4 linked regions of the Pigmentiphaga sp. H8 genome follow. The protein of the gene in region 2 interacts with the protein of the main gene of each other region in a pairwise test. Links are inferred from orthologs where the notes say so. Each region holds a gene or a part of one and is shown on either strand. Other genes may lie near its edges. The genes, in order: zapD, ftsZ, rlmN and EGT29_RS01540.

Evidence for each region.
Region 1: the proteins of ftsZ (region 2) and zapD interact in binary tests that used the Escherichia coli proteins (3 or more experiments, as listed by UniProt). The link is inferred for Pigmentiphaga sp. H8 from one-to-one orthologs.
Region 3: the proteins of ftsZ (region 2) and rlmN interact in binary tests that used the Escherichia coli proteins (3 or more experiments, as listed by UniProt). The link is inferred for Pigmentiphaga sp. H8 from one-to-one orthologs.
Region 4: the proteins of ftsZ (region 2) and EGT29_RS01540 interact in binary tests that used the Escherichia coli proteins (3 or more experiments, as listed by UniProt). The link is inferred for Pigmentiphaga sp. H8 from one-to-one orthologs.

The regions. Positions count from the first base shown.
Region 1 is NZ_CP033966.1:928,545-931,344, forward strand. Bases 55-2,783 are described here. They hold zapD (cell division protein ZapD), read left to right. Parts: upstream 55-905; coding sequence 906-1,661; downstream 1,662-2,783. Other genes in these bases: EGT29_RS04500 (LysR family transcriptional regulator), read left to right, coding at 55-737; EGT29_RS04510 (DNA gyrase inhibitor YacG), read left to right, coding at 1,700-1,915; EGT29_RS04515 (LysR substrate-binding domain-containing protein), read right to left, coding at 1,917-2,783. Outside these bases: more of EGT29_RS04500, read left to right, coding at 1-54; more of EGT29_RS04515, read right to left, coding at 2,784-2,800. UniProt on the Escherichia coli protein: Cell division factor that enhances FtsZ-ring assembly. Directly interacts with FtsZ and promotes bundling of FtsZ protofilaments, with a reduction in FtsZ GTPase activity.
Region 2 is NZ_CP033966.1:4,960,605-4,963,668, forward strand. What follows is about bases 16-3,008. They hold ftsZ (cell division protein FtsZ), read right to left. Parts: upstream 2,105-3,008; coding sequence 926-2,104; downstream 16-925. Other genes in these bases: lpxC (UDP-3-O-acyl-N-acetylglucosamine deacetylase), read right to left, coding at 16-100; EGT29_RS23335 (peroxiredoxin), read right to left, coding at 218-721; ftsA (cell division protein FtsA), read right to left, coding at 2,384-3,008. Outside these bases: more of lpxC, read right to left, coding at 1-15; more of ftsA, read right to left, coding at 3,009-3,064. UniProt on the Escherichia coli protein: Essential cell division protein that forms a contractile ring structure (Z ring) at the future cell division site. The regulation of the ring assembly controls the timing and the location of cell division.
Region 3 is NZ_CP033966.1:2,816,884-2,819,828, reverse strand. Bases 21-2,894 are described here. They hold rlmN (23S rRNA (adenine(2503)-C(2))-methyltransferase RlmN), read right to left. Parts: upstream 2,128-2,894; coding sequence 913-2,127; downstream 21-912. Other genes in these bases: EGT29_RS13385 (Bax inhibitor-1/YccA family protein), read left to right, coding at 2,798-2,894; ndk (nucleoside-diphosphate kinase), read right to left, coding at 2,160-2,585; EGT29_RS13400 (RodZ domain-containing protein), read right to left, coding at 21-858. Outside these bases: more of EGT29_RS13400, read right to left, coding at 1-20; more of EGT29_RS13385, read left to right, coding at 2,895-2,945.
Region 4 is NZ_CP033966.1:319,900-322,746, reverse strand. What follows is about bases 22-2,797. They hold EGT29_RS01540 (rod shape-determining protein), read right to left. Parts: upstream 2,044-2,797; coding sequence 1,000-2,043; downstream 22-999. Other genes in these bases: gatA (Asp-tRNA(Asn)/Glu-tRNA(Gln) amidotransferase subunit GatA), read left to right, coding at 2,570-2,797; gatC (Asp-tRNA(Asn)/Glu-tRNA(Gln) amidotransferase subunit GatC), read left to right, coding at 2,257-2,565; mreC (rod shape-determining protein MreC), read right to left, coding at 22-888. Outside these bases: more of mreC, read right to left, coding at 1-21; more of gatA, read left to right, coding at 2,798-2,847. UniProt on the Escherichia coli protein: Forms membrane-associated dynamic filaments that are essential for cell shape determination. Acts by regulating cell wall synthesis and cell elongation, and thus cell shape.

The sequences.
Region 1 (2,800 bases), 4.0 Mb from region 2 along the record:
GCGTCATGCTGGCCGAAGTCGAGCGCGCCAGCCAGGCCATGGCGCTGATGGCCGAAGGCGCGGACGGCCAGTTGTCCATCGGGGTGACGGCCACGGTCTCGACCGGGCTCCTGCCCGACAGCGTGGCCCTGCTGCTGGCGCGGCGGCCCGAGACCCGTCTGTCCATTACCGAGTCGACCCTGGACCAGCTCCTGCCGCTGTTGCTGGAGCGTCGCCTGGACTTCGTGGTGACGCGCCTGGAAGGCGATGCCATCGACGGCCGCCTGCGCTGCACGCCGGTCTATAGCGAAAGCATCGCGGTGGCCGCGCCGCCGTCGCATCCGCTGGCCGGCCGCCGGGGGCTGGCCTGGGCGGACCTGGAGGGATGCGGCTGGGTGGTACCGCCCCAGGGCAATCCGCTGCGCCGCGAACTGGACGCCGAGTTCGCGCTGGCCGGCCTGCCCGCGCCCCGCTACCGGGTCGAGGCCGTCGGCATCCTGATGCTGGTGGCGATGATGCAGCGGGCCCATCTGCTGACCGCGCTGTCGCGCCGCGTGCTGCGCTATTTTCAGGCCGCCGGCCAACTGGTGGCGCTGGACCTGCCCACGCGCCGGCAGGGCATGGTGGGCATCCTGCGCCATCGCGATGCGCCCGACACCTCGCTGCATCGCGACTTCCACGAAGTCCTGCTGGAAGCGGCCGACGCGGCGGGCGTCACAACTCGAAACCGCATTGCGGGGCCGCCTGCTTCAAAGTAGGGGGTGATCGAGCTACGGTTGAGTGTTTTTCCCGTTGGCTCCGTACCTACAATGGAGGTGTTCCGAAGCGCCCGCGCAAGGCGCCGTTCGGAAGCGGGCAAGGCAAGTGTCGCCGTGTCCATGCCGTACAGGTATATTTCTACGAAATTCCGATTCCGGACGGTCTACGTGGTTCTTTACGAATACCCATTCAACGAGCGCGTCCGAACGCTGCTGCGTCTGGAAAGCCTCTTCGACAATCTGTTCTTCTTCGTGCGGCAACCGGATGCCCGCGGGCATCACGTCGCATTGACCACGCTGTTCGAAATCCTGGATGTGTCGGCGCGGGCCGATCTCAAGTCCGAACTGCTCCAGGACCTGGAGCGCTATCGCCAATCCCTGAGTTCGCTGCGCGAGCATCCCGGCGTCGATCGCCAGACCCTGGACGTCATGCTGTCCAGCATCGAGCAGGCCGCGGGCGCGCTCGTGGCCCAGGGCAAGACCGGCCAGCCGCTGCGGCAGAACGAATGGCTGACCAGCATACGCAGCCGCCTGGCGATCCCGGGCGGCGCCTGCGAATTCGACGTCCCGTCCTTCCACGCCTGGAAGCACAAGCCCGTCGAGCATCGCGTCCAGGACCTGGCCCAGTGGGTCGAACCCTTCCTGCCCATACGCGACGGCCTGGCCATCGTGCTGAAGATGCTGCGCGAATCGGGCCGGCAGGTCGCGGTGGTGGCCGAGGGCGGCGCCTTCCAGCAGATGCTGGGCGGCAAGGCCTACCAGCTGCTGCGCATCTATGTCGACGAGGCGCTGGGCGTGTTCCCCGAGGTCAGCGCCAACAAGTACATGGTGTCGGTGCGCTTCTCGTCCCAGGGAGGCGATCTGAAGCCGCAGCCGGTGGCGGCCGACGTGCCCTTCCAGCTGACGCTGTGCAACAGCTTCTGAAGGCGGCGCATCGCTCGTCCCCTGGCTACAATGCGGCCATGGTCAAGAAAGTCAAATGCCCCACATGCGCCAGGCCGGCTCCATGGAGCCCCGACAACGCCTGGCGGCCCTTCTGCTCCGAACGCTGCCGCCAGATCGACCTGGGAGCGTGGGCGGCCGAGAAATTCGCCATACCCGGCGCGCCCCTGGAAACCGACGACCTGAGCGGGGATTCCTCGGGCCGGCTGTTTCCTTCGCCGCAGTCGATGAACTGAGCTAGGAGTTCTCCAGCAGCGTCCGGATGTCCAGCGACCGCAGCAGTTGCATGGTCTCCCGCGTCAACCGGGTCAGCGGCTGGAGCCGCGCCGTGCACATGATCAGGTTGTTGTGCATGGACGGCGAGTGCACGCGGGCGGTGGCCAGCGTGCCGGCGCGGCGCTGCGGCCCGATGGCGCTGGCCGACAGCAGCGCGTAGCCTTCCCCGCTTTCGGCCAGGGCCACCATGGTGTGCACCGCGTTGACCTCGGCAACGATGTCCAGCGCGATGCCGCGCCGGCGGCAGGCCGCATCCACCACCGCGCGGATGGTGTTGGGCTCGCAGGGCAGGATCAGTGGGTAGTCCGCCAGCGCATCGACCGGCAGCGACTCCGGCAGGCGTTCGCCCGGACCGGGCACGCATCCCACCAGCATCAGTTCCTCCTGGAATACCGGCTCGTAGTCCAGCGTTTCGCCCGGGGCGGGGTCGTACAGCAGCGCGACGTCGACCCGGCCTTCGTGCAGCCACTCCCGCAGGCTGACGCTCAGTCCTTCGGTCACGGTCAGCGCGGCGCCGGGCAGGCGTTCGCGGAAGCCGCGCACCAGGCTGGGCGCCAGCAGATGGGCGATGCGCGGCGGAAAGCCGACCACGATCTTGCCCCGCGGCACCGCCTTCAGTTCGTGGATTTCCTGGCGCGCGGTGGCCAGGCGGGCCAGGACGACCCGGGCGTGTTCCAGCAGGCGCCTGCCGGCCTCGGTCGGTTCCACGCCGCGGCCGTTGCGGTAGAGCAGGTGTTCGTGCAGCTCCACTTCCAGCAGGCGGATCTGCCGGCTCAGGGAAGGCTGGGTCATTTCGAGCACCATGGCGGCGCGTGTGAAGCTGCCGGCGTCGACGACCTGGACGA
Region 2 (3,064 bases):
TGGGCGCCGCCGGACGCAGCGTGATCTCGACGCGCCGCCCGGAATGCAGACCGACTCCGGTGGTTCGAGTGACGCTTTTTATTGTGCGCTGGCAAAGCATGGCGGCTAGGAATCCGGGTTAATACTATATTGTAACGTTTCCGTGTTAGAGCGGGTCGGACGCCACAGGTTCCGATACGGCCGCGCACACCGTGCCGCGGCCGTGCCGGAAACGGAATTACAGCTGCTTGAGCAAGGTTTCCGCGTCGCTGATTTCGTACTTGCCGGGCGCCTCGACGTTCAGCACCTTGACGGCGCCGTCGTCCAGCAGCATGGAATAGCGCTGCGAACGCACGCCCATGCCACGCTCGGTCAGGTCGAACTCCAGGCCCAGCGCCTTGGTCCACTTGGCCGAACCGTCGGCCAGCATGCGGACCTTGCCCTGGCTGCCCTGGTCCTTGGCCCAGGCACCCATCACGAACGCGTCGTTGGTGGCCACGCACCAGATCTCGTCCACGCCCTTGGCCTTCAGGGCGTCATGGTTCTGCAGGTAGCTGGGCACGTGCTTGGCCGAGCAGGTGGGCGTGAAGGCGCCCGGCACGGCAAACACGGCAATCTTCTTGCCCTTGACCAGATCCGCGACCTGGAACGCGTTGGGGCCGAGCGAGCAGCCCTCGGTCTCCACGGCGATGAACTCGGTCAGGGTACCGTCGGGGACGCGATCGCCTACTTTGATGGTCATGGAAGACTCCTTGTATGGAAGGGAAAAACACCGGATGGGCAGTATAGGCCCGCGCCGCCGCCCTCCCAAGCAAAGCAACAAATAAAAATACCCCCCCTACGCGCTACGCGCGCCCCCCAGGGGGCGAAACCGGCGGACTGGCTAAGCCAGATCCGCGGTTTCCTGGGGGAACGCGTCAGCGCGCAGAGGGGGTCTATCGGCCTGTCAGTCCGCCTGCTTGCGCAGGAACGCCGGGATGTCCAGGTGCTCCATGCCCGAGCTTTCCAGCGCCTGCACGCGCATCGACGCATCCCGCGGGTTGCGGAAGACCGTGGGCGTGTCGTAGTCGTGGTAGTTGGTGCCACCCGCCTGGGCGTTGTAGGCCGGGACGTTGTCCGTGCCCGTGCGCAGTTGCTGCATGGTGTTCTGCACCAGCTGCGGCTTGGCCTTGGTGCGGCCCAGGCCGGTCGCCACGACGGTGACGCGCAGGTCTTCGCCCATCGCATCGTCGTACGACACGCCGAAGATCACGGTGGCGTCTTCCGCGGCGTAGCTGCGGATGGTGTCCATGATCTCGCGGGTCTCGCGCATCTTCAGCGAACGGCTGGCGGTGATGTTGACCAGCACGCCGCGGGCGCCGTTCAGGTCGATGCCTTCCAGCAGCGGGCACGCGATGGCCTGCTCGGACGCCACGCGGGCGCGGTCCACGCCGCTGGCGATGCCGGTGCCCATCATGGCCTTGCCCTGCTCGCTCATGATGGTCTTGACGTCTTCGAAGTCGACGTTGACGTTGCCGTCCACGTTGATGATCTCGGCGATGCCGGCGCAGGCGTTGTGCAGGATGTCGTCGGCGGACTTGAAGCAGTCTTCCTGCGTGGCGTCTTCGCCCAGCAGTTCGTACAGGTTCTCGTTCAGCACGACGATCAGCGAATGCACGTGCTCCGTCAGGGCGTCGATGCCTTCCTCGGCCATGCGCATGCGCTTGCTGCCTTCGAAGTTGAAGGGCTTGGTCACCACGGCCACCGTCAGGATGCCGAGTTCCTTGGCGACCTCGGCCACCACCGGGCCGGCACCGGTACCGGTGCCGCCGCCCATGCCGGCGGTGATGAACACCATGTTGGCGCCCTGCAGCGCGTCGCGGATTTCTTCGCGGGCGGTCTCGGCGGCGGCGCGGCCCTGCTCGGGCTTGGCGCCGGCGCCCAGGCCGCTGCGGCCCAGGCGGATCTGCACCGGCGCGTTGGTATGCGACAGCGCCTGCATGTCGGTGTTGGCGCAGATGAACTCCACGCCCTGCACGCCGCGACGGATCATGTGAGCAACGGCGTTGCCGCCGGCGCCGCCCACACCCACCACCTTGATGACCGTTCCACGGGTATCGGTGTCTAGCATTTCGAATTTCATAATGACCTCCGGGGGTTCTGGCGGATAAGTGGCGGCTGGGAAATGTGAAATGTGAAATGTGATCGGGCCGGAATCGACCATCTGACTGACCCCGCCTTGGGATCGCGCTTCACGTTTCACCTTCCCCGGTCACGCACCTCCTCGACTCAAATAAAAAAACTGGTTTGAACGGACTGCTGGATACTCTGGACCTGCAACTGCACGGACTCAAAGAACGGGCACTGCTTCATCGGACTGCGAAGGACTGCACGATTCGGGCAACGTATGCGACGGGGGATCGCTTCAAAAATTCCCCAGGAACCACTCTTTCATACGAGAGAAAACCTGTGTGACATTTCCGGTCTGCTGCGCCACCTTGCGGCCGCGCACGCGCTGCAGCCGGGCCTCGGCCAAAAGGCCCATCACGGTCGAGAAGCGCGGGCTGCGGACCACGTCCGCCAGGCTGCCGGTGTATTCGGGCACGCCCAGGCGCACGGGCTTCAGGAAGATGTCCTCGGCCAGTTCCACCACGCCGGGCATCTGCGAGGTGCCGCCGGTCAGCACGATGCCCGACGACAGCAGCTCGTCGTAGCCCGACTCGCGGATCACCTGCTGCACGAAGGTGAACAGTTCCTCGACCCGCGGCTCGATCACGGCGCCCAGCGCCTGGCGCGACAACTGGCGCGGCCCGCGGTCGCCCAGCCCGGGCACCTCGATGCGTTCGTCGGGGCTGGCCAGCACCTGCTTGGCCACGCCGTAGCGCAGCTTGATCTCTTCGGCATCGGGCGTGGGCGTGCGCAGCGCCGCGGCGACGTCGCCGGTGATCTGGTCGCCGGCAATCGGAATGACCGCGGTGTGGCGGATCGCGCCGCCGGTGAAAATGGCGATGTCGGTCGTGCCGCCGCCGATGTCCACCAGGGCCACGCCCAGTTCCTTTTCGTCGGGCGTCAGGCAGGCCAGGCTCGAGGCCAGCGGCTGCAGGAT
Region 3 (2,945 bases), 2.1 Mb from region 2 along the record:
GCCGCGCCAGGTCAAGTCTACCCCGTTGACGTTGCCGATCACGACACGGTACGGCGCTCCCGCCACATCCAGCTCGTAGGGCTCGCCAGCGGCGATGATCCGCGACACGGCCACGGTGCCGTCGGCGCGCCGCACTTCGACCCAGCTTGCCTGCCGCATCGTCATCGACAGGCCGGGCGCCGGAGCCGGGGCCGCCGCCGGCGGCTCCGGCGCCGGCGCTGGTTCGGGCGCGACGGGCGCAGCCGCCGCGGGCACGACTTCCTGCGGCACGGCGGGCGGCGGCTCGGCCGGGGCCAGCGGCGCCTCGGTCTGAACCGAGGTCGTGCCAGCCGCGGGCGTATCCAGGCTGGCCGTGGAAGCCTGCCCGAACGACAGCTTGCCTTGCTGGCTGAGCGCGTAGCCCAGCAGCACCAGCGCCAGCACCGCCATCACGCCGCCGACCAGCCAGGGGGCCAGCCGCCTGCGGCTGGCGGCCACCGGCCAGGTCCGGCCCGACGAATGCGCCAGCGGGCTGGACAGCGACGAGGCCTGTTCCAGCGATACCGGATCGGCCACCTGCAACTGGGGCGACAGCGCCTGCAGCATCGGCGCCGGATCCTGGTCCAGCAACCGCGCGTAGTTGCGCACGAAGCCGCGCAGCGGCATGCCCTGCGGCAGCTCGTTCCACTGTTCGTTCTCGAGCGCGCGGATCTGGCGCACGGCGAACTTCAGGCGGTCGGACACGTATTCCTGCGACCAGCCGCGTGCCTCGCGCAGGCGCGCCAGTTCCCGGCCGACCGACGACGAAGACGGCGAGCCGGCAGTGGGCGCCGGGCCCTCCTGCCTGCCGGCGGCACCGGTTTCGTGGGGTTCAGACATCGACGACTCCTTGTCCGGCCCTGCCGCAACGGCCGGCCCGGCACCGCGGTTGCATCATTCGCGCACCTCCACGATACGGCCAAACCGGGTCTCGCCCGCCAGGCGTTCCTTCAGGCGGGTACGATCCTTGACCTCGCCGGCCAACTGTCCGCAGGCCGCGTCGATGTCGTCGCCGCGCGTCTTGCGCACGGTGGTGACGATGCCGGCGTCCATCAGGCGCTGCGCGAACAGCCGGACCCGGGCCATGGGCGAACGCTTGAGCCCGGACTGCGGGAAGGGATTGAACGGAATGAGGTTGAACTTGCACGACACCTGCCGCGCAATGTCTATCAATTGCTTGGCATGCTCGTCGCCATCGTTGATGCCGTCGAGCATGACGTATTCGAACGTGATGAAGTCGCGCGGGGCGAACTCCAGGTAGCGCTGGCACGCCGCGATCAGTTCGCGCAGCGGATACTTGCGGTTCAGCGGCACCAGGTCGTCGCGCAGCGCGTCGTTGGGCGCGTGCAGCGACACCGCCAGCGCGACCGGACAGTCGCGCGCGAGGCGGTCCATCATGGGCACCACGCCCGAGGTCGACACCGTGACCCGGCGGCGCGACAGGCCATAGGCATTGTCGTCCAGCATCAGGCGCAGCGCCGAGACCGTGTTGTCGTAGTTGAGCAGGGGCTCGCCCATGCCCATCATGACGACGTTGCTGATGACCCGGTCGTCCTGGGTACCCAGCGGCGCGGGCATGCCGCCCGACAGCCGCGCGCCCTCGCGGTCGGCCTCGACCGTGCGGCGCGCCAGCCACAGCTGGCCGATGATCTCGTCCACCCCCAGGTTGCGGTTGAAGCCCTGGTGGCCGGTGGAGCAGAACCGGCAGGCCACGGTGCAGCCCGCCTGCGTCGAGATGCACAGCGTGCCGCGGTCGTCCTCGGGGATGAACACGGTTTCGATCGCGTTGCCGTTGCCGACGTCGAGCAGCCACTTGCGCGTGCCGTCGGCCGACTTGTGGGCGGTGACGACCTCGGGCAGCCGTATCTCGCACTGCCGCGCGAGCTTCTCGCGGAAGGACTTGGCCAGATCCGACATCTGCTCGAAATCGTCCACGCCGCGCTGGTGCAGCCAGCGCTGAAGCTGCTTGGCGCGAAACGGCTTGTCCCCCCAGTTTTCCACCAGCGAGGCGAGCTCGGCCCCGTCCAGCCCCAGCAGGTTGATGCGCGGGGATTCGGAACGTGTAGCCTCGGCCTGGGCGGCTTCGGCGAGCGGCGAGATAGTATTCATCCCGGCCTCCTGGGAAAAACGGACATCCAGGCTCAGCGGCTGTGGATGTTCAGTTCGGGGAAAAAGAAGGCGACTTCGACCTTGGCGGTCTCGACGGCGTCCGAGCCGTGCACGGCGTTGGCGTCGATGCTGTCGGCGAAATCGGCGCGGATCGTGCCCTTCTCGGCCTTCTTGGGATCGGTCGCGCCCATCAGGTCGCGGTTCTTCTGGATGGCGCTCTCGCCTTCCAGGACCTGCACGAACACGGGACCGGAGACCATGAAGTCGACCAGGTCCTTGAAGAACGGGCGCGCGGCGTGCACGGCGTAGAAGCGCTCGGCGTCGCTGCGCGAGAGCTGCATCATGCGCGCGGCGATGACCTTGAGGCCGGCAGCCTCGAAACGGGAAACGATCTGGCCGATGACGTTCTTGGAAACGGCGTCCGGCTTGATGATCGAAAGGGTGCGCTCGATAGCCATCAAAAACTCCAATAAAAACAAATACTTTGAGGGGAACTTAAACGTTAAATTGTATCACGGCTCCTTGACAGGACCGCTACCCCTGCCCACCCCGGACGCACCGTGCCGGCCCTACTGGAACCAGGCGGAACCCTGCGGCATACTTGGTGTCAGACACACCATGCCCTCGCGGGGCGAAACAGAGCAAAAAGACCACAAGGAGTCGCTCGACCATGAACGATCTACGCACTTCTCCCTTCAACCGGACCGGGGCTGCGCCCGGCGAGGTCGCGCGCAATCGCGTGTTGCGCAACACCTACTGGCTGCTGGCGCTGTCGCTGATCCCCACCGTGCTGGGCGCGGCGATCGGCGTCGGCACCG
Region 4 (2,847 bases), 4.6 Mb from region 2 along the record:
GTCCGACTGTTCACTTTTGGAGGATTCGTCCCCCGGCGCGTTGTTAAGTTCCTGCGGCTTGATGGTCTGCAGCACCAGGAAATGCCGGTAGCGCTCCACGCCGGCCACCGGCTTGCACAGGATGCGGGCGAAGCCGGAACTGGCGTCGCGCTCGACCGATTCGACCGTGGCCACGGGCAGGCCCTCGGGATAGATGCCGTCCAGCCCGCTGGTGACCAGGGTGTCGCCCACCTGGATGTCGGCGTCGGACGCCATGAACCGCAGGCCCAGCCGGCCCGGGATCTCGCCGCCGGACGTGATGCCGCGCAAGCCGTTGCGCAGCACCTGGATGGGAATGGACTGCACGCGGTCGGTCAGCAGCGCGACCTCGGAGGTCATGGGCGAGGTGCGCACCACCTGCCCCACCACGCCGCCGTCGTCGATGACCGGCATGCCGGCGATGATGCCGTAGTGGCTGCCCTTGTCGATGATCAGCCGGCGCGAGAACGCGTCGCGCGACTCGTACAGCACCTGTACCAGGACGGCGGGGGCCGGGACGCGTTCGCTGGCGCCCAGCAGCCGGCGCAACTGGGCGTTCTCGGAGGCCAGTTGCGCGGCCTGGGCGGTGGACTGGGCCATCTCGATGCGCTGGCGGCGCATCAGCTCGATTTCCTGCTGTACGCTGCTATTGACCTCGAAGAAATCGGCCACGTAGCGCACGCCGTCCCGGGGCAGCAGCATGACGCGCTGGAACGGGTACAGCACCACGCTGACCGCTTCGCGCAAGGCGTCGAGCGCCCGCATGCGGGTGTCGACCACCAGCATGACCAGGGACAGGAAAACGAAGAACGCCAGCCGGACCAAGGCCGGCGGCCCCTGCTTGAAAAACGACGGTGGACTGTATTGCATGGAGATTGGTCCAGCGTCCGGCGATGCCGGGACAGGTCCCGATGAAAAAAGACCGGGGCGAACCGCTTGTCAGCCGCTTCGCCCCGTCGCGATGGCAACCATGAGGAAAGATTACTCGTTCGTGAAGATGGCGCCCAGTTTGTCCATGCGCTCGAGCGCCTGGCCGCAGCCGCGCACCACGCAGGTCAGCGGGTCCTCGGCCACGATGACGGGCAGGCCGGTTTCTTCCTGCAACAGGCGGTCCAGGTCGCGCAGCAGCGCGCCGCCGCCGGTCAGCATGATGCCCTTCTCGGTGATGTCGGCGCCCAGTTCGGGCGGGGTCTGCTCCAGCGCGATCTTCACGGCCGAGACGATCTGGTTCAGCGGATCGGTCAGGGCCTCGAGGATTTCATTGGAGGAAACGGTGAAGCTGCGAGGGATGCCTTCGGACAGGTTGCGGCCCTTGACTTCCATTTCCTTGACCTCGGACCCGGGGAACGCCGATCCGATGGCCTTCTTGATGAGTTCGGCCGTGGGTTCGCCGATCAGCATGCCGTAGTTGCGGCGGATGTAGTTGACGATGGCCTCGTCGAACTTGTCGCCGCCCACGCGCACCGAACCCTTGTAGACCATGCCGCCCAGCGAGATCACGGCGACCTCGGTGGTGCCGCCGCCGATGTCCACCACCATCGAGCCGCTGGCGTCGGAGACCGACAGGCCGGCGCCGATGGCCGCGGCCATGGGTTCCTCGATCAGGAAGACCTGGCTGGCGCCCGCGCCCAGGGCCGATTCCCGGATCGCCCGGCGCTCGACCTGCGTGGAGCCGCAGGGAACGCAGATGATGATGCGGGGGCTGGGGGCGAACAGGCCCTTGGGGTGGACCATGCGGATGAACTGCTTGAGCATCTGCTCGGTCACGGTGAAGTCGGCGATCACGCCGTCCTTCATGGGACGGATGGCTTCGATGTTGCCGGGCACGCGGCCCAGCATCTGCTTGGCTTCCTTGCCCACCGCCTGGATCGTTTTCTTGCCGCTGGGCCCGCCTTCCTGGCGGATGGCCACCACCGAGGGTTCGTTCAGCACGATGCCCTTGCTGCGGACGTAGATCAGCGTGTTGGCGGTGCCAAGGTCGATCGCCAGATCATTGGAAAAATAACTGCGCAGGAAACTGAACATCGGGAATCTTTTATGAAGAACGGATGCGGGGTGGGCGGGTCCGGTAAACGCGAAATGATAACTTATAATCCTGCTTCAATACCCTGAAACTGCATCAAAGTTCTGCATTATTCTCGATTCTGCGGTCTTCGAAGCAGTGCTACGACCCACCCGGCCCCGAAGCGCGCCAGAGCCCCGTCCGACGCCGTTTCGCCGCCTTTCCATCACACTGCCATGGCGCTTACCGAAACCGACGTCACGCGCATCGCGCGGCTGGCCCGTCTCGAACTTGCGGGCGACACCCAGGCCCGCGTCCTGAAGGACCTGAACGGCATCTTCGGCCTGATCGAGCAATTGCAGGCGGTCGATACCCAGGGCGTGGAACCGCTCACCCATCCCATCTCGGCCATCGAGGACGTGGTCCTGCGCCTGCGCGAGGACGCCGCCACCGAGCCGGCCACCGCCGAATCGCGCGACGCCCTGCTGGCCAACGCCCCGGCCGTCCAGGACGGCCTGTTCCTGGTGCCCAAGGTCATCGAGTAAGCCCATGCCACAACCCCTGCACACCGAATTCGCCGGCATCGCCGAGCTGCGCAAGGCCCTGGACGAGCGCCGGGTCTCGGCCGTCGAACTGGCGCAGAGCGCGCTCGAGGCCATTGCCGCCCGCCACGAACTCAACGCCTTCCTGCACGTGGACCCCGAACTGACGCTGGCCCAGGCCCGCGCCGCCGACGCCGCACTGGCGGGCGGCCAGGCCGGCCAGCTGACCGGCATCCCCATCGCCCACAAGGACGTCTTCGTCACCCGCGGCTGGCGCACCACGGC